4 regions of the Bradyrhizobium sp. B039 genome follow, and region 1 is predicted to be linked to each of the others. Evidence: predicted binding sites of a transcription regulator. Region 1 holds the regulator's gene; each other region holds the start of a gene.
What was found. Region 1 encodes HrcA, which represses chaperone genes, less so after heat shock. Its sites were predicted from a motif close to GTTAGCACTCNCNNNNNGNGAGTGCTAAC; they were not measured.

Region 1 (4,996 bases):
CGATCCGCATCAACGGCCAGCAGGGCTTCGAGACCCGGATCGACGGCGTCAGCGGCAAGGACAAGACCCCGGTGACCGTGGTGCAGTGGATCCGCTTCTCGAGCGGCGGCGCCTCGCTGCGCATCATCGCCAGCGCCCCGCGCGACCAGTGGCAAGCCGCCTTCACCCGCTTCCGCGCCGTGCGCGACGGCATCCAGCCGAAGGGGTAGCTGCATCCGCAAGCGAGATGCGCTCCCTCCCCCGCGTGCGGGGGAGGGTTGGGGAGAGGGTGTCTCAACAACGAAGACTCCCCCAGAGGAGAGAACCCTCACCCGGCGATACGCGCCGACCTCTCCCGCAAGCGGGAGAGGTGCACCGAGTACGCGGCTGAGCCCACCCTCTCACCAAAACCGGCTGCATTTTCGGGCTTCTGTTCGTGCACAAGCGGAACTAGGCTCCTGCCCAATCGAGTTCATCCTGGAGGGAGGCGAACGATGCTAGATCGGCGGCAAGTCTTGGCGGCGCTTGGGACGAGCGCCCTCGTAGCCCTCGCGCCAACCGCACTTCTTGCGGCCGCATCGATCAAGCCGGACGATGCGTCCGCGCTGCTCGTGATCGACGTGCAGAACTGCTTCCTGCCGGGCGGCAGCCTCGCGGTGAAGGAAGGCGAGCAGGTGGTGCCCGTCATCAACAAGATCTCGAAAGCGTTTTCGAATGTGGTGATGACGCAGGACTGGCACACGCCCGGCCACGTTTCGTTTGCGTCGGTACACTCCGGCAAGAAGCCGTTCGAGACCATCGACCTGCCTTACGGCAAGCAGGTGCTGTGGCCCGACCATTGCGTGCAGGGCACTGACGGCGCTTCGCTGTCGAAGGACCTCGCAATCCCGCACGCCGAGCTCATCATCCGCAAGGGTTTTCACAAGGACGTCGACAGCTACTCGGCCTTCCTCGAAGCCGACGGCAAGACCTCGACCGGCCTCGCCGGCTATTTGAAGGGCCGCAAGATCAAGCGCGTCTTCGTCGCTGGCCTCGCGACAGATTTCTGCGTCGCCTGGACCGCGCTCGACGCGCGCAAGGCGGGCTTCGAAGTCTATGTCGTGGAAGACGCCTGCCGCGGCATCGACACGCAGGGCTCGCTGGCAAAAGCCTGGGCCGACATGGCCAAGGCCGGCGTGAAGCGGATTCAGTCTGCGGATATCGCGGCGAGCGCGTAAGACCAGCCATCAGTCGTTCCGGGGCGGCTCGAAGAGCCGAACCCGGAATCTCGAGATTCCGGGTTCGATGCTTCGCATCGCCCCGGAATGACGTCAGAACTCAGTTCGCCGCGCTGTTCGGCTCGTTGGTGTTGGCGGCGGACGCAGCCTTCGCGCCGCCCTTGGCGACCCCAACGAGGGCCGGACGCAGCACGCGCTCGCCGATGGTGTAGCCGGCCTGCATGACCTGCACGACCGTACCGGCGGGCACCGACGCATCAGGCACTTCGAACATCGCCTGCTGGAAGTTCGGGTCGAACTTCTGACCCTGCGGATCGAACTTCTTCACGCCGTGCTTTTCCAGCGCGTTGAGCAGCGAGCGCTCGGTGAGCTCGACGCCCTCGATCAGCGAGGTCAGGCCGGGATCGGCCGCGGCGCGGGCCTCGGCGGGAACCGCGTCGAGCGCGCGCTGGAGATTGTCGGCGATGTCGAGCACGTCGCGGGCAAAGCCGGTGATGCCGTAGAGACGGGCGTCGGCGACCTCCTTGGTGGTGCGCTTGCGCAGATTTTCCATCTCCGCCAGCGTCCGCAGCATACGGTCGCGCGCCTCGGCGGCTTCCTTCTGCAACAGCTCGACCGAGCCCGGCTCGGGATCGTCGGGCATGATGTAGGGCTTCGACACCACGGGCTCGCCGGTCGGCGCGGTCGTGTCTTCGGGTTGCCGGTCTCGATCGGTCATCGGCTCTCTTTTCGAATTTGTCTCAGGGATTTTTCTGGCCCGGATATCGTGCTTCGGACGCCGAAAATCAAGCGCCCGTGATCGCCTCAGCCGCCGGTCAGCCCCCCAGAAGGCGGCTGACGATCCGGGCGGCGTAGTCCACGGTCGGGATCACACGGGCATAATTCAGCCGTGTCGGCCCGATCACACCCAGAACGCCGACGATGTGGCCGGCGGCATCCCGATACGGCGAGATGATGGTCGAGGAGCCCGACAAGGAAAACAGCTTGTTCTCCGAACCGATGAAAATCCTCACGCCTTCCGCGGTCTCGGCCCGGCCGAGCAGGTCGATGACGCCGCGCTTGGTCTCGAGGTCGTCGAACAAGAGGCGGACCCGCTCCAGATCCTCCAGCGCGTGCAAATCTTCCAGCAGATTGGCGTGGCCGCGGACGATGAGCTGGCGGTCCTCGTTCTCGCCGCCGGACCAGCTGGCGATCCCGGCCGAAATCACCTTCTGCGTCAGCTGATCGAGCTCGGCACGGGCCTCCCCGAGCGCGGTTTCGAGCTCGAGCCGCGCTTCGGCCAGGGTCCGGCCGCGAATCCGCGAATTGAGGAAATTGCCGGCCTCGGTGATCGCCGAGGAGGGAACTCCGGGTGGCAGCGTCAGCACGCGGTTTTCGACCTGGCCGTCCTCGCCGACCAGGATCACCAGCGCTTTTTCCGGTTCCAGCCGGACGAATTCGATGTGTTTCAGCCGCGCGTTGGATTTCGGCGTCAGCACCACCGCGGCGGCGCGGGTCAGGCCCGACAGCCGCGTCAGCGCCTGGTCCAGCGCCGCCTCGACCGACTGCGCCTGACCGACGGAGGTGAGCTGGCTCTGGATCGACTGCCGCTCAGCGTCATTGAGGTCGCCCACCTGCATCAAGGCGTCGACGAAGAAGCGCAGGCCGAGTTCCGTCGGCAGCCGGCCGGCGGACGTATGCGGGGCATAGATCAGGCCAAGCTGTTCCAGATCGGCCATGACGTTGCGAACCGAGGCCGGCGACAGCGGCATCGCGATCAGCCGTGAAATATTGCGTGAGCCCACCGGCTCGCCGGTTGCGAGATAGCTTTCGACAATTTGACGAAAGATGTCGCGGGACCGCTCATTCAGCTGGGCGAGCCCTGCGCGCGGCGCGATCAGATGGATCGGATCGTGATGGGCCACAGACAGCAACTCCTCTCAGATGCTTACAATTTGGCCATCCGGGAGGTCCCTGACAAGCGTGGTTTTGCACTTGCTCGACAAGTTGCTTGGGGACCGAAAAGGCCTTGCCGCTCACCCTCACCCCACCTACAAGCACCGCGAACAGCCTATTCCCGTGAGTTTTGGAGGATTTCCCATGCGGCCAAGCCGCCGTGCGCCCGACGAATTGCGCCCCGTGACGCTGGAGCGCGGCGTGGTCAAATATGCGGAAGGCTCCTGCCTGGTGAAATTCGGCGACACCCATGTGCTGGTCACCGCCACGCTGGAGGACCGCCTGCCGCCGTGGCTGAAGGGCCAGGGCCGCGGCTGGGTCACCGCGGAATACGGCATGCTGCCGCGCGCGACCTCGGAACGCACCCGCCGCGAGGCCTCCGCCGGCAAGCAGAGCGGCCGCACCGTCGAGATCCAGCGCCTGATTGGCCGCTCCCTTCGCACCATCATCAATCTCGAAGCGCTCGGCGAGCGCCAGATCACGGTCGATTGCGACGTGCTCCAGGCCGACGGCGGCACGCGCACGGCCTCGATCACCGGCGCCTGGGTCGCGCTCGCCGATTGCGTCAACTGGATGAAGGCGCGCAACATGGTCAAGGCCAACGTGCTGCGCGACAACGTCGCCGCGATCTCCTGCGGCATCTACAACGGCACGCCCGTGCTCGACCTCGACTATGCCGAGGATTCGGAAGCCCAGACCGACGCCAATTTCGTCATGACCGGCGATGGCCGCATCATCGAGGTGCAGGGCACCGCGGAACGCGAACCGTTCACACAAGACGAGCTCCTGGCGCTGATGGCGCTGGCCCAGAAGGGTATCGCGCGCCTCGTGGACTTGCAGAAACTGGCCGTCGCGTAGTCAATAGGCCCATGCACCGCCGAATCACCGGAAAGCTCGTCATCGCCACCCACAATCCCGGCAAGCTCGCCGAGATGAAGGAGCTTTTGGCGCCTTACGGCATCGAGGCGGTGTCGGCCGGCGAGCTCGGCCTTTCCGAGCCGGACGAGACCGGCAACGATTTTCGCAGCAACGCCGCGATCAAGGCGATCGCGGCCGCGCACGCGTCCAAGCTTCCGTCCTTCGCCGATGATTCCGGCATCGTGGTCGACGCGCTCGACGGCGCGCCCGGCATCTACAGTGCGCGCTGGGCCGGACCGACCAAGGACTTCACCGCGGCGATGACGCGGATCGAGCGCCTGTTGCAGGAGCGCGGCGCGACCGCGCCCGACAAGCGCAAGGCGCACTTCGTCTCCGCGCTCTGCGTCGCCTGGCCCGACGATCATCTCGAAGAGGTCGAGGCGCGCGTCGACGGCACGCTGGTCTGGCCGCCGCGCGGCACCGCCGGCTTCGGCTATGATCCGATGTTTCGGCCCGACGGGCACACGCGCACCTTCGGCGAGATGACCAGCATCGAGAAGCACGGCCTGCCGCCGCTCGGCCTTGCCCTGTCGCACCGTGCCCGCGCCTTCGTGAAACTGGCGGAGATCTGCCTTGAGCCGCGCTAACGAAGCCTTCGGCGTCTACGTGCACTGGCCGTTCTGCCTGTCGAAGTGCCCCTATTGCGACTTCAACAGCCATGTCCGCCATGCCGCAATCGACGAAGCACGCTTCGCCTCCGCCTTCGCGCGCGAGATCGAAACGACCGCGCAGCGCGCGCCCGGCCGCGAGGTCACCTCGATCTTCCTCGGCGGCGGCACGCCGTCGCTGATGCAGCCCGCGACCGTCGGCGCCGTGCTCGATTCGATCGGCAAGCACTGGCAGGTCGCTCGTGATGTCGAAGTCACGCTGGAAGCGAACCCGACCAGCGTCGAGGCCACGCGCTTCGCCGGCTATCGCGCCGCCGGCGTCAACCGCGTCTCGCTCGG
Region 2 (4,996 bases), 2.0 Mb from region 1:
CGTCGCGATTCCTGTTCATGTTGGCGCGGATCTGATCCATTGCAGGCCCCGCCTTCAGGCCTTGCAGGCTCTCATACATGAACTGGGGCCTGTCAAACGGGGCGAAGTCGCCAACGATAATTGTCCTTGCGATATCAGGTTTTTCCACCGCCAGCAGGAGTGCCGGTAGCGCTCCGATGTCGGTCGCGTAGATCGTGAGCCTCGAGGTGTCGATGCCTGTTTTCACGATGTACTGATCCAGAATATGCGCGTAGTCCTTCGGCGAATAGGAGAACCTGTCGACCGCTGGCCTCGATGAAAGACCGTAGCCCGGCCAGTCGAAAGCGTGGACGTCGTAGTCATCGGCGAGAGCCGCGGCAATATCCTTCCAGGCGTACAGGGTCTCCGGAAACCCGTGCAGGAAGAGAACAGTCCCCTTCCGCCCCGGGTTACGCAAAACCATCCTTCTGAGCGCGATATCTTCGTTGATCTGGAAAAAGTCGATCGCGCTGTCGTTGATCCGGTGTGACATGATGTGTGTCCTTTCGTCCTGTTACCTGATCAGCGTGCAGGCAGAAGTGATCTGGAGGCTGAACGAAGCTCGGCGGAGAAGAGTTCCGGCACCTCCAAGGCTTACTGTCCGAGTACGGCCTGCGGCGTGTTCCGAAAGCTGATTGCAATACGATTGTAGGCGTTCATCAAGCCAACTGCGATCGTCAGATCCACAAGTTCTCGCTCGCCGAACACAGCGCGGGCAGCCTGATAGGCTTCATCCGGTACATTGGTCTCTGCGACGCGCGTCACCGTTTCGGCCCACGCAAGGGCGGCGCGCTCGCGCTCGTCGAAGAGGTTACCGGCTTCCCTCCACGCCTGTACCAGCGCCAGCTTTTCGATCTTCACTCCCTTCTTGAGCAAGTCGCGCGTGTGCGAGTCGAGACAATACGCGCAGTTGTTGATCTGTGAAATTCGCAGGTAGACCAGGTCGACCAGCGCGGGTGGAAGGTTGCTCTGCATTATGTAACCGTAGACGCCGCCGAGCGCTTTCACGCCTGTCGGTGCAATCTGATTGTAGTCGAGACGCTTGCTCATTTTTTGCTCCTTGATGACAAGTGTTGTTTGATCGGGGTAGTCAGTTCCTTGTCGTCGGTATCAACGACGAACACGGCGAGCAGCCTTGCTGGCCTGGTCTTGCTGGCATTGCGGCTGATGGAATGGCGCGAGCCTGGCGTCTCGTAAAAACTTTCGCCGGCGCGGTAGACCCGCCTGGGTCCGTCATTCACCTGGGACTCGATTTCTCCCGACAGAACGTAGCCGAAGATGAAAGCCGACTTGGCGTGGATGTGCGGAGCTGACGCCCCGCCCGGCGTATAGTCGACGATCAGGGCCTTCAGTGACTTGCCGGGAATGTTGGGGATCATCTGTTGAAAGCGCGGCGTGACCGTTTCGCCGCCGCCATGGGCGACGGCAGGCGTTGCAGTGGCGATGGCAACGGCAGCGAAAGCCGCGCCAAAGATGAATCGTATTTTCATGGTGGCGTTCTCCTTTGTCCCGCATAGGTGCGGCTGCTCTGGTCCGGAAAAAAGCACCAAGAACGCACAAAAATCGTGTACCAAGGGGGCATGACCAAGCCGCTGCGGTTGGAGCTTGATCGATCTGCGAAGACGCCCCTGGCCGAGCAGATCCGCAAAGGCATCAGGGCCGCCATCGAGAACGGCGTGCTCGCTCCGGGAGCGCGTCTGCCCTCCTGGCAGGACCTGGCAGCCCAACTCGGTGTCGCTCGAGGCACGGTGCGATCGGCGTACGAAAAGCTGTCCGCTGCTCAACTCATCGTCGCTTCCCGCGCGGCCGGAACGCATGTCGCGGATCGTCCTTCCATTGCTGCTCGACAGGAAGAAACAGCCGATCCCGGCTCGTTCATGGAGATGTATCGGGAGCTCACTGCGGGGCCGGCGATTTTCCAGATGGGCGTGCCCGCGCATGAAACTTTCCCCGCCAAGCTCGTCGCCCGGATTCGTTCGTCCGCTATTCGCGTGGAAATGAGTGGGCCGGCGATATATCCGGACGCTCGTGGTGAGCTGGAACTACGGCGGGAGATCGCGGCGTATCTTGCTATCGCGCGTGGTATCGAGTGTACAGCTTCCCAGATCATCATCACCGGCGGCTACTGCAGCGGCTTGGGACTGGCGCTCCGTGTGCTCGGCCTCGAACGGAGAAGAGTCTGGATGGAGGATCCAGGCTTCCCAATCACCCGGCATGGCCTGGAGCTCGCAGGATTGTCGCTCGCCCCAATCCCGGTTGATGCGGACGGCATTGATGTCAGTTATGGCCTGAACCATGAGCCCGATGCGGCGCTGGTTGTTGTAACTCCAGGGCAGCAGGCGCCGCTCGGGTGCACGTTGTCGCTGGAGAGGCGCTTGCGCCTTCTCGACTGGGCCGCTCAGAAAGGGGCGTGGGTGATCGAGGATGACTATCTGAGCGAGCTTCAACTGAAGGGTCGGGCCACACCGGCACTTGCCTCGCTCGATCGCGCCGGGCGCGTCATTCACATCGGATCTTTCAGCAAGACTCTGACCCCCACCCTGCGGCTGGGCTTTCTGGTCGCTCCTCCGTCGCTGACGTCTCAGTTCGCCGAGGTCGCGGCGTGTCTCGCGCCGGCGCCTGGGCCGTCTGTGCAACTCGCGACTGCAAAATTCATGCGTGACGGCCACTATATGCGGCATCTTCGACGTACGAAGCGTGTCTATGCAGCGCGAGGCGACGCGTTGCTAAAGACCCTTCGCCCACGCGCCAAGGACATAACGATCGCTGGATTGGCGGTGCTAATGCAATTGCCGGACGGGACACCAGACCTCTCCATCGCCAGGGAAATGCTGTCGTTCGGATTGGCGCCTGCTCCGCTATCGCCCTGGTATGCAGAGGCAGCTTCCGCACGATCCGGTTTGCTGCTAGGCATCGCGACAGCTCCTAACAAGCGTCTCGCGGCGTCTTGCGACCGCCTCCTTGGGATCATCGATCGTCTTATGTGACGAACGCAGAGGCAGGGCGCTCGCGAGGACAACGCTCATAAGGTACGTCGTGGCCTTGCTGGAAGAGTCAAGCAGGGTTTGGCTGCAGGACTGGCGAAGGGAGAGAATCTAGAAAGAAAGTTCCTCTTCCGCTGCATCCCAGGTGCTCTGGGTAGGCGAGAGGGACAAGATTTGCCGGCCTCTCCGCGTACCGCCGCGGGTCTAGACTGCCGTTGGACGCGGCATCATTGTACCCGAACAGGCTAATCCAGACGCGCGCAACCCTGCCCGGCTAGCCATTTGGATGGCAAAGCCAAACAACAACCTGGGCAGACGGTACAAGCCCGCCTAAAGTTTCCTCAGCGGCTTCCTCCGACCAGCCCAGACTTGATTCCAGGGGCTCCTTTAGGTGGCTCTGAATGGGCCCTCCGCGGACCGGTGAGGACGACGGATTTTCGAAATCCTTCGCGGCTTTGTCTTGTTTGCCGACCAAGCCGGCTTATTTTCGGAGCGGTCAGCACTCGCTAGCTTCGACTGCTATTTCAAAAAGCGACTAGAAGATAGGAGGAGAGCATGAAATTCCGTCCGCTTCACGACCGGGTCGTGGTCAAGCGCATCGACGCGGAAGAGAAGACCGCTGGCGGCATCATCATTCCCGACACGGTCAAGGAGAAACCCTCCCAAGGTGAAGTCATCGCCGTTGGCCCCGGCGGTCGTGACGAAAGCGGCAAGCTGATCCCGATCGACGTCCGGGTCGGTGACCGCGTATTGTTCGGCAAGTGGTCCGGCACCGAAGTCAAGATCGACACCCAGGAGCTGTTGATCATGAAGGAGAGCGACATCATGGGCGTTCTCACCGACGTGTCTTCCAAGAAGAAGGCCGCCTAGTCCACCGCTCAAGCGCCTGTCGAGCGCCTCATCAAGGGTGAAACCAAGTCAAAAACTCAGGGAAACCCACTATGTCAGCAAAAGAAGTCAAATTCGGAGTCGATGCCCGCGACCGCATGCTGCGCGGTGTCGACATCCTCCACAATGCGGTAAAAGTGACGCTCGGACCGAAGGGCCGCAACGTCGTCCTCGACAAGTCGTTCGGCGCTCCCCGTATTACCAAGGATGGCGTCACCGTCGCCAAGGAGATCGAGCTCGAGGACAAGTTCGAGAACATGGGCGCCCAGATGGTGCGCGAAGTCGCCTCCAAGTCCGCAGACGCGGCTGGCGACGGCACCACCACCGCGACCGTGCTCGCCGCTGCGATCGTCCGTGAAGGCGCCAAGTCGGTTGCCGCCGGCATGAACCCGATGGATCTGAAGCGCGGTATCGACATGGCTGTGGAAGCCGTGGTCGCCGACCTCGTCAAAAACTCCAAGAAGGTCACCTCGAACGAGGAAATCGCCCAGGTCGGCACGATTTCAGCCAATGGCGATGCGGAGATCGGCAAGTTCATCTCCGACGCCATGAAGAAGGTCGGCAACGAGGGTGTCATCACCGTTGAGGAAGCCAAGTCGCTCGAGACCGAACTCGAAGTTGTCGAGGGCATGCAGTTCGACCGCGGCTATATCTCGCCCTACTTCGTCACCAACGCCGATAAGATGCGCGTTGAAATGGATGATGCCTACGTCCTGATTAATGAGAAAAAGCTATCTCAGTTGAATGAACTACTTCCCTTGTTGGAAGCCGTGGTGCAGAGCGGCAAGCCGCTTGTGATTATCGCCGAAGACGTCGAAGGCGAAGCGCTCGCCACCCTCGTCGTCAACCGTCTCCGCGGCGGCCTGAAGGTCGCGGCCGTCAAGGCTCCGGGCTTCGGCGATCGCCGCAAGGCCATGCTCCAGGACATCGCGATCCTAACCGGCGGCCAGGCGATCTCGGAAGACCTCGGCATCAAGCTCGAGAACGTCACGCTCAATATGCTCGGTCGCGCCAAGAAGGTGATGATCGACAAGGAGAACACCACGATCGTCAGCGGCGCCGGCAAGAAGGCCGACATCGAAGCGCGCGTGGCGCAAATCAAGGCG
Region 3 (4,996 bases), 3.6 Mb from region 1:
GCGAGCAGAAAACTAGCAAATCGCCTTTCGGTTTCAAGTAGAGAGCGGAGAATTTTTGTCCGAAAACTAACCCAATGTTACCGAGCCACGGAGCACGTCTTCAAAATTAGGCAAAGCCATCGAGGGGTCTTCAGGGGCCTTACCAGACGCCCCTGCGTCGGTAAGCGATGCGGCAATATCGTACTGAGTTCGATCGTCAGGCGTGTAAACGCTGCAATTCCGCTTCGGCCAGTTCGACCAACCGGGTGAGCCTTTGGCGATGTTCTGCAGCGAGATCCTGTGCTTTGAGAAGTCGCCGCAATGCTCGATTGCTCTGCGTTGGCCCTCAACCACGAAGGATCGGACCCTGGCGGCCCGCTCAAATACGAGCGTCTCAGGCGGAAACCGGACGCTGGTCAGTACGTCCGACATGATCGAATAGCGAGGGGGGAGCCGGCCGGGGGATGCGATCAGCGCAATCGGTCGAGATCGCATCCCGGTGAGTGAATGAAACTAGCCGATCGCTGGTCTCTCCCTATTGCGGTCTTCCGGCATAAGCTTGATTCCCGATGGGTCCAGGATCGGTGAAAGGAGCATGTCGACCTTCAACGTGTTCACGCCGGCGCCCCACGTCAACCAGGGCATCGAATCCAGATACGGGATCGGCGGCAGCGCGATCGTCCCGAAAACCTGCCCCGACTCCGGCTTGCTGCGCGGGCCATCCACCCCCCAAGCCGCCAGCGACGGCAGGACCAGGACCGCTGTCATCGAGGCCGTGAGAATCCCGCGGACCACGCGCTGTCCGAAGGCTTGTTTGCGGTTCTCCGCATGAGCGGAGACAATGGCTTGATCTCTGATCATCTCATCCTCCAATCGGTCGAAAACTGATCCAGGCGATCGTGAGAAGGCTGAGGGCGAACATGAGCCAATGCATTACAGTCGCCCCGCTCTTGCGCGATCGAGATTGCATGCGTGTGCTCATCTGGGTCTCCTTGTGCTTTGCGTTCCTTTCTCTTTTGGTTAGTGGTTGAGCCCGGCCGGTGGCGGCCGGGCTCGATCTTGACTAGAAGTCCATCGGCGGCGCTGCGGGCGCCGGCTCGGACTTCTTCGGCTTCTCGGCGATCAGCGCTTCCGTCGTGATCAGCAGCGCGGCGACGGAAGCCGCATCCTGCAACGCGGTGCGAACGACCTTGGCGGGATCGATCACGCCTGCCTTCGCCAGGTCCTGGTATTCGCCGCTGGCGGCATTGAAGCCCCAATTGTAGCTGGAGTTCTCCAGCAGCTTACCGACCACCAGCGAGCCGTCTTCGCCGGCGTTCTGCACAATCTGCCGCGCCGGCACCTGGATCGCGCGGCGCACGATGTCGACGCCGGCCTTCTGGTCGGCATTCACGGTCTTGATGGCATCGAGCGCCTTCAGGCCGCGCAGCAGCGCGACGCCGCCGCCGGGCAGGATGCCTTCCTCGACTGCCGCCCTGGTCGCGTGCATCGCGTCATCGACGCGATCCTTGCGTTCCTTGACCTCGACTTCGGTCGCGCCACCAACGCGGATCACCGCGACGCCGCCGGCGAGCTTCGCAAGCCGCTCCTGCAACTTCTCGCGATCGTAGTCGGAGGTAGTCTCCTCGATCTGCATCTTGATCTGGGTGACGCGGGCCTCGATGTCCTTCTTGGACCCCGCACCGTTGACGATGGTCGTGTTCTCCTTGTCGATGACGACCTTCTTGGCGCGGCCGAGCATCTTGAGCGTGACGTTCTCGAGCTTGATGCCGAGATCCTCCGAGATCGCCTGGCCACCCGTCAGGATCGCGATGTCCTCCAGCATGGCCTTGCGGCGATCGCCGAAGCCGGGCGCCTTCACGGCCGCGACCTTCAACCCGCCGCGCAGCCGGTTGACGACGAGGGTCGCGAGCGCTTCACCTTCGACATCCTCGGCAACGACGAGCAGCGGCTTGCCGGACTGCACGACGGCTTCGAGCAGCGGCAGCATGGACTGCAGGGTCGACAGCTTCTTCTCATGGATGAGGATGTAGGGGTCTTCGAACTCGACCCGCATCTTCTCGGCATTGGTGACGAAGTAGGGTGACGCATAGCCGCGATCGAACTGCATGCCTTCGACCACCTCGAGCTCGGTATCGAGGCTCTTGGCCTCCTCGACGGTGATGACCCCGTCGTTACCGACCTTCTGCATGGCGTCGGCGAGAAAGCGGCCGATCTCAATATCGCCATTGGCCGAGATGGTCGCGATCTGGGCGATCTCCTCGTTGGTGGTGACTTTTTTGGCGTGCGCCTTCAAATCATTGACGATGGCTTCTACGGCCAGATCGATGCCGCGCTTGAGGTCCATCGGGTTCATGCCGGCGGCGACGGATTTCGCGCCTTCCTTGACGATGGCCTGGGCCAGTACGGTCGCGGTGGTCGTCCCGTCGCCTGCGAGGTCACTCGTCTTGGAGGCGACCTCCCGCACCATCTGCGCGCCCATGTTCTCGAACTTGTCCTCCAGTTCGATCTCCTTGGCGACGGTCACGCCATCCTTGGTGATGCGCGGCGCACCGAAGGATTTCTCGATCACGACATTCCGCCCCTTGGGGCCGAGCGTGACCTTGACCGCATTCGCCAGCGTATCCACTCCCCGCAACACCCGGTCACGGGCGTCTGTGGAGAATTTCACTTCCTTGGCAGCCATGTTCGTTGCTCCTCTCTCCTCAATGACTGTCGGCTTCGCAAGTTGTGCTCAGGCGGCCTTCTTGACCGAGCCGGTCTTGTCGACCACGCCCAGAAGATCGCTCTCCTTCATGATCAAGTAGTCCTGGCCGTCGATCTTCACTTCAGTACCCGACCATTTGCCGAACAAAACGCGGTCTCCCGGCTTGACATCGATCGGGATCAACTGGCCTTGCTCGTTTCTGCCACCGGAGCCCGCGGCGATGATCTCGCCTTCCTGCGGCTTCTCCTTTGCGGTGTCGGGAATGATGATGCCGCCGGCGGTCTTTTCCTCGGCATCAATGCGGCGCACAAGCACGCGGTCGTGCAGCGGGCGGAAATGCATACACATCCTCCATGTCAGTTCAGCGATGTCCAAAAACCGGGTCCGGGCAACCGGCCCCCGGGCGAAAACGACCTAGGATCCGAAAAACGGCCGTTCAAGAGGTCTTTTAAAAATTTTTGTCACTCCGGCCGTCTGACTGCCAACCGCGGTCTTGAACGGCGGATTTGGCTCGACCAGTTAATTGGAAAGAGATCTTCCATTCATCGCCCTCGCTCCGGAGCTGACTGCGGATTGAGGCGTCAGCGAATGTAGAACCCGCCAAGAACGACGAACATGGACGACTATCGCGACGTGGTGACTGCTGGTCTGGCGGTGCTGTGCGCAGGTCTCATGTTGGTCGCCGGCCTCCTGTACATTCTGGGTTCGTCCGACGGGTCAAAACCGGCGGAGATTGAGCCGCCAAGCCCGCAAGTCGCTGCATCGAGTCCTTTGGAGATGGCGCCGGCGAAGCACCATTCGATCGCCAATTTCAGATGAAGGCAAACTGAGGCGCGGTGCCAGAAGCACCGGCGAGGTGCACGCATGGCCAGACCAAGCTCCGCTTGGGCTGCGCTCTTCAGCGGTTCAGGACCCAATAGACCAGGCTGAGCACTGCGCTCAAAAGCAAACATGTCATCAAAGGGAAATAGAACGTCATACTCTCCCGTTCGATCACGACGTCGCCGGGCAACCGACCCAGACCGATCCGGCTGAGATAAGGCCACAGCAGGCCGGCCATTAGACTTACAATGCCGAGAGTAATCAGAAAGCGCGCCATTGTTGCCGATCCTGCGGCTTGAAGATCAAAGGCCAATTTCAGATGCCTGGGTCGTCGTCGCTTCTTTTCCTGCTTTCGCTTAGCCTTCAACACGTCCGCTTGAGTGCGATAGGCCTTTGCCAAGTTAGGCGCCCCGCCGTGAGCGGGCCGACCACCTGCGCTCGAAGTCAGCTTGCCTTTCTGTCGACATGCTCGAAGGATGCTTCCGTAATCTGCGGCTCCTCGAGATCGAGTAGCGCGTCGATCACCTCCTGGAGATGGGAAGGCGTCGCCAGCAAGTTGCCTTTCGAGTGCTCCGTCTCAATCTGAGAGGCATGAAGAGCCCAGCGCCGCAGGATGTCGCGCTTTCGCGTTGGCGACAGATTGCTGTCCAGCAGCACCTGGTGCGGATCCGCGTAGCTCTCGGCAGGTTCAGCCCCAGGCCCGAACCCGTGGCGGATCACCTCCCGCCCAAGGGTCCGCTCAATCCATTCCAGCCGCCGGCGGCGCTGCTGGCTGGCGGCTGGGCCCTCAACGTCGGGATTGTCCGAAATCAGGCGCGGCTTCGCCCCCTGCGCCGGCAAGCCCTCCACTGAGTATTGCAGACCTTGGCGGCGCGCATATGCGATGGCGGCTTCGGCGGACGGGAACGAAAGTTCGACCTGCGAGAGGGGATCGTCGTCGCCGGTCCAACCCATCAGGGGTTCGATGTACGGGGCCGAGCGGCGCTCGAAACGCAGCGTCCAGCGCTGGGCGCGCGCACGTCCCGAAGTCATCGGCGAGGGGGTAGGCTTGTAGATCACGGCCTGCGCATCCGCCGGAAATACCGACTTCGTCACCACCGGCTCCGGGACGGGCCGGCGCGCCGTAAAGTCCGAATGTGCCGATAAAGGCGTGACGTTCATGAACGCCTCCTTCGAGCCGGGCGGGCGGGAGCTGGGCTCCCGTCCGCTTCGTCTTACTTTCCGTTGATTGCGATCCTTTTCACCTTCCGCTGTTCCGTAGGCGACTTCGGCAGCGTGACGGTGAGGATCCCGTCCTTGAAGGACGCGGCGACTTTATCCTGGTCGACGTCGTCGACGGGAATGCGCCGCTCGAAACGTCCGTAGTAGCGCTCGCTGAAGCGACGCTCCTTGTCTTTCGTTTCGCTCTTCTTCTCGCCGCTGATCGTCAGCACGCCGTCGGCAAGTTCGACCTCGACGTCTTTCTGTTCGATGCCGGGAAGCTCGGCG
Region 4 (4,996 bases), 3.2 Mb from region 1:
GCAGGGCTTGGATCAGCAGCGCGATAATGGGATCGTTCGTAGCTTGTCCGAAGCTGTCGTCGCGAACGGCCGTCGTCTCGTATTCGTTCCCTCGCCGATTTAATCTCGCTGGGAGATTCTGGGGGATTGATTCATGAGCAACAGCGTAGGTCAGCGTGCATTTCAAAATGCCCGGCTTCAGAAGCGGCAGAAAGCCGATGTGCTGCCGTTGCTCGGGCAGGCCCTCCAGTTGCACAAGCAAGGGCTTCTCGCCCAGGCCCAGGCTGCCTACCGCCAGGTTCTGCAGCTGGCGCCCGACCAATTCATCGCGCTGCATATGCTCGGCAGCTTGGAGTCAGATACCAAAAACTATCAGCAGGCCGAAATTCTGCTGAGCCGGGCGGTTGCCGTGGATCCGCGATCTGCCGATGCTCACATGAGCCGAGGCGTCGCGCTGAACGGGCTACGACGTCACGGTGAGGCCTGTGAGAGCTATCGAAGGGCCCTCGCCTTGCGCCCCAACTTCGCCGTAGCCCTGTCCAATCTCGGTAACGCGAGCGTGACCCTCGATCTTCAGGAAGCGCTCGCGTGCTTCGACAAGGCGCTCGCAATCGACGGAAACCTTGCCGAAGCCCACAACGGCCGGGGTTGGGTGCTCTGCCGTCTGCGCAATTATGACGAGGCCATCGCCAGCTTGAACCGTGCGCTAGCGATCAAGCCCGCCTATGCCTCGGCGCTGGCGAACCGCGCCCTCGCTTTGCAGGAGCTTCTGCGGATTGACGAAGCCATGGCGGATTGCAATCGGGCAATCGCCGTGGAGCCCAACGATATGAACGGGTGGCTCGGGCGCGCCAGTGTCTGGCTCCAGGTCCAGCACATGGCCGAAGCGCTGCACGATAGCGAGAAAGCGATCGCTGTCGATCCCGATGCTGTTCAAGCTCACCTGGTACGGGGCATTTGTCTTGCCGCACTTGGGCGGGTCGACGAAGCCCTGGCCAGTTACGACAGAGCCCTTGAAATCGAGCCTGACTTCCCGAGCGCGATCTCCAACAAGATTTTCACGCTCGATTTCGCGGCGGATGCCAGCGTCGAGCAGCATCAGCGAGCGCGGCAAGTCTGGTGGGAGCGGATCGGCGCGAAGTTCGCCTCAGAAGCGGCGAGACCGCACGACAACAGCCGCGATCCGGATCGCCCCCTGGTGCTCGGCTATGTCTCGTCGGATTTCAACGCGCATTCGGCCGCGTTCATATTCAAGCCGGTCCTGCAATACCGTGACCGGGCACAATTCGAGATCGTGTGCTACTCTTGTTCGTCGAAAGTGGATGCGGCGACCGACGAATTTCAAAAGATCGCCGATCGCTGGCGCGACGCCTCGCAATGGAGCGACGATCGCCTCGCCGCCGAGATCCGCGCCGATGGCGTCGATATCCTGATCGATCTATCCGGCCACACCAAAGGAAACCGCCTCGGCGTGTTTGCGCGCAAGCCGGCGCCGATCCAGGCCCATGGCTGGGGTCACGGCACCGGCACCGGGCTGCCGACGATCGATTATCTGTTCTCCGACCCGGTCGCGATTCCTGCCGCGGTCCGGCATCTGTTTGCGGAAACCGTTGTCGACCTGCCGTGCTTTGTGACGCTGGAGCCGCTGCCGATCGAGCTTGCGCGGGCCTCAACGCCGGCGATCTCGAACGGCTTCGTCACATTCGGTGTCTTCAACCGCATCAGCAAGATTTCGGACCAGGCCGCGCAGGCCTGGTCCCGGATTCTCGAGCGGGTGCCGGGGTCACGACTGCTGATCAAGGATGTTGCGCTGGACGATCAACTGGTCCGCGACAATCTGCTGGCGAGGCTTGCAACTTGCGGAGTGCCGGCCGAACGCGTCGATCTGCTCGGAACCACCTTGCGAGTCGATCATCTGGCATCGTTCAATCGCGTCGATATTGCCCTCGACCCGTTCCCGCAGAATGGCGGCGTCAGCACGTTGGAAGCCTTGCAGATGGGCGTGCCCGTGGTGGCGAAGCTCGGGAACAGTCTGCCCAGCCGTGCCGCCGGCTCCATCCTCACCGCGCTTGGCCTGCCGGACTGGGTTACGGACAGCGAGGAGGCATATGTCGACATCGCGGTGAGCCGCGCGACTGAGATCGACGACCTCGACAAATTGCGCCGCGAGTTGCCCGGACAGGTCAGGGCTGCGCCCGCCTGCAACCCGGTCGCCTACGCGCAAGCGGCGGACGAGGCCTATCGCGCGATGTGGAAGCGCTATTGCAGCAGCGACGCCTGATCGCTGCGTCAATGCAGCCTGAACACGCCGTCCACCGCACGTAGCTCGGCCGGCTTGATCAGCTTGGAATGCGCGACGGTGACCGAATAGAGGGGACCGTCGAGCTTTTGCTGCCAGAACGCCAGGAAATCGGTCAGCGCCGGGAATTTCGGGAAGAGATCGTAGTTCTGCCAGACATAGGTCTGAAGCAGCGAAGGATGATCCGGCATCCGATAGAGAATTTCAGCCGTCGTCAGCCCGTAACCCAGCACCTGTTTCCGGAAGTCGTCGGAAACAACCCCAACCCGCGAGACCATGCCAACCTCCTTTGCAGGAGCGCATTCAGGGGGTGGCTTGATCCGGTACGCTGCTTACGAGCCACCCGGTGGAGATGCGCTCACATGAGAGAAATGTGACGCAAACTGACAACCCATCTCAAGCCCAAAAGTTTAACAAGCTGTTGAAATTCAATGCGTTAGCAGCAGAGACGGCTCCGTGCTAATACGGTCCGGCGGACGGTTAACGATGGGAAAGAGATTCTGGCAGCCGGGCCTTCCGAGTGCTTATTTTTCTGCTAGAAGCCCTTGCCCCCGCAAAATTCCTGTCCTATTTCAGCCTCACCCGTGCTAGCACTCGCGGGCACAGACTGCTAACAATCTGAAATCATCAACCCGAGCAATTGCTTAGGAGGACTGCATGAAATTCCGTCCGCTTCACGACCGCGTCGTGGTCAAGCGCATCGACGCAGAAGAGAAGACCGCTGGCGGCATCATCATTCCCGACACTGCCAAGGAAAAGCCCTCCCAGGGCGAAGTCGTCGCCGTCGGCCCCGGTGGCCGCGACGAAGCCGGCAAGCTGATCCCGATCGACCTGAAGGTCGGCGACCGCGTGCTGTTCGGCAAGTGGTCCGGCACCGAGGTCAAGATCGACAGCGTCGATCTCTTGATCATGAAGGAAAGCGACATCATGGGCGTCCTCGACGTCCCCGCTTCCAAGAAGAAGGCGGCCTAAGAGCCCCCTCTCGCCCCCAGCCAACCTCAAGGAAAAATCCAGATGGCAGCTAAAGAAGTCAAATTCTCGGTTGATGCGCGCGACAAGATGCTGCGCGGCGTCGACATTCTCGCCAACGCGGTGAAGGTCACGCTCGGTCCGAAGGGCCGCAACGTCGTGCTCGACAAGTCGTTCGGCGCTCCCCGCATCACCAAGGACGGCGTCACCGTCGCCAAGGAGATCGAGCTCGAGGACAAGTTCGAGAACATGGGCGCGCAGATGGTGCGCGAAGTCGCCTCCAAGTCCGCTGATGCGGCCGGCGACGGCACCACCACCGCGACCGTGCTCGCCCAGGCGATCGTGCGCGAAGGCGCCAAGTCGGTTGCCGCCGGCATGAACCCGATGGACCTCAAGCGCGGTATCGACCTCGCGGTCGAAGCCGTCGTTGCGGACCTCGTCAAAAACTCCAAGAAGGTCACCTCGAACGACGAGATCGCCCAGGTCGGCACCATCTCGGCCAACGGCGACGCGGAGATCGGCAAGTTCCTGGCCGACGCCATGAAGAAGGTCGGCAACGAGGGTGTCATCACCGTCGAGGAAGCCAAGTCGCTCGAGACCGAGCTCGACGTCGTCGAGGGTATGCAGTTCGACCGCGGCTACATCTCGCCCTACTTCGTCACCAACGCCGACAAGATGCGCGTTGAGATGGACGACGCCTACATCCTCATCAACGAGAAGAAGCTCTCCTCGCTGAACGAGCTGCTGCCGCTGCTCGAGGCCGTGGTGCAGACCGGCAAGCCGCTGGTCATCGTCGCCGAGGACGTCGAGGGTGAAGCCCTCGCGACCCTGGTCGTGAACCGTCTGCGCGGTGGTCTGAAGGTCGCGGCCGTCAAGGCTCCGGGCTTCGGCGATCGCCGCAAGGCCATGCTGCAGGACATCGCGATCCTGACCGGCGGCCAGGCGATCTCGGAAGATCTCGGCATCAAGCTCGAGAACGTCACGCTCAACATGCTCGGTCGCGCCAAGAAGGTGATGATCGACAAGGAGAACACCACGATCGTCAACGGCGCCGGCAAGAAGGCCGACATCGAGGCGCGCGTGTCCCAGATCAAGGCGCAGATCGAGGAAACCACCTCGGATTACGACCGTGAGAAGCTCCAGGAGCGTCTCGCCAAGCTCGCTGGCGGCGTCGCGGTGATCCGCGTCGGCGGCGCGACCGAGGTCGAGGTGAAGGAGCGCAAGGATCGCGTTGATGACGCGATGCACGCGACCCGCGCGGCTGTGGAAGAAGGCATCGTCCCGGGCGGCGGCGTCGCTCTGCTCCGTGCTTCCGAGCAGCTCAAGGGCTTGCGCACCAAGAACGACGACCAGAAGACCGGCGTCGAGATCGTGCGCAAGGCGCTGTCGGCTCCCGCTCGCCAGATCGCGATCAACGCCGGTGAAGACGGCTCGGTGATCGTCGGCAAGATCCTGGAGAACAAGACGTACGCTTACGGCTTCGACTCCCAGACCGGCGAGTACGTCAACCTGGTCACCAAGGGCATCATCGACCCGACCAAGGTGGTCCGCACCGCGATCCAGAACGCAGCCTCGGTTGCGGCCCTGCTGATCACCACGGAAGCGATGGTCGCCGAGCTGCCCAAGAAGGGCGGCGCCGGCCCCGCGATGCCTCCGGGCGGCGGCATGGGCGGCATGGACTTCTAAGCGACGAAGTCGTCCCTGACGCGGTGCAGCGCAAAGCGGTGCACCACAGATCCGGGATCTCGC

Region 2: a site for HrcA is predicted at 3,498-3,526, ahead of AAFG50_RS09510 (co-chaperone GroES). Genes of this name have one in related genera too.
Region 3: a site for HrcA is predicted at 3,144-3,172, ahead of groES (co-chaperone GroES). Genes of this name have one in related genera too.
Region 4: a site for HrcA is predicted at 2,865-2,893, ahead of AAFG50_RS27175 (co-chaperone GroES). Genes of this name have one in related genera too.

What each region holds. Positions count from the first base shown of each region.
Region 1 covers NZ_CP152416.1:8,917,999-8,922,994, forward strand. The annotation lists gene AAFG50_RS41995 (hypothetical protein) at 1-209, shown strand, start outside; gene pncA (bifunctional nicotinamidase/pyrazinamidase) at 474-1,196, shown strand; gene grpE (nucleotide exchange factor GrpE) at 1,297-1,914, opposite strand; gene hrcA (heat-inducible transcriptional repressor HrcA) at 2,012-3,100, opposite strand; gene rph (ribonuclease PH) at 3,276-3,989, shown strand; gene rdgB (RdgB/HAM1 family non-canonical purine NTP pyrophosphatase) at 4,001-4,636, shown strand; gene hemW (radical SAM family heme chaperone HemW) at 4,623-4,996, shown strand, end outside.
Region 2 covers NZ_CP152416.1:1,993,982-1,998,977, reverse strand. The annotation lists gene AAFG50_RS09530 (alpha/beta hydrolase) at 1-511, opposite strand, end outside; gene AAFG50_RS09525 (carboxymuconolactone decarboxylase family protein) at 613-1,068, opposite strand; gene AAFG50_RS09520 (cupin domain-containing protein) at 1,065-1,508, opposite strand; gene AAFG50_RS09515 (PLP-dependent aminotransferase family protein) at 1,599-3,005, shown strand; gene AAFG50_RS09510 (co-chaperone GroES) at 3,558-3,872, shown strand; gene groL (chaperonin GroEL) at 3,944-4,996, shown strand, end outside.
Region 3 covers NZ_CP152416.1:5,331,820-5,336,815, reverse strand. The annotation lists gene AAFG50_RS25125 (hypothetical protein) at 493-840, opposite strand; gene groL (chaperonin GroEL) at 1,043-2,665, opposite strand; gene groES (co-chaperone GroES) at 2,714-3,028, opposite strand; gene AAFG50_RS25110 (hypothetical protein) at 3,302-3,505, shown strand; gene AAFG50_RS25105 (DUF2905 domain-containing protein) at 3,585-3,908, opposite strand; gene AAFG50_RS25100 (ETC complex I subunit) at 3,953-4,669, opposite strand; gene AAFG50_RS25095 (Hsp20/alpha crystallin family protein) at 4,723-4,996, opposite strand, start outside.
Region 4 covers NZ_CP152416.1:5,730,677-5,735,672, forward strand. The annotation lists gene AAFG50_RS27165 (tetratricopeptide repeat protein) at 134-2,260, shown strand; gene AAFG50_RS27170 (usg protein) at 2,269-2,556, opposite strand; gene AAFG50_RS27175 (co-chaperone GroES) at 2,936-3,250, shown strand; gene groL (chaperonin GroEL) at 3,293-4,933, shown strand.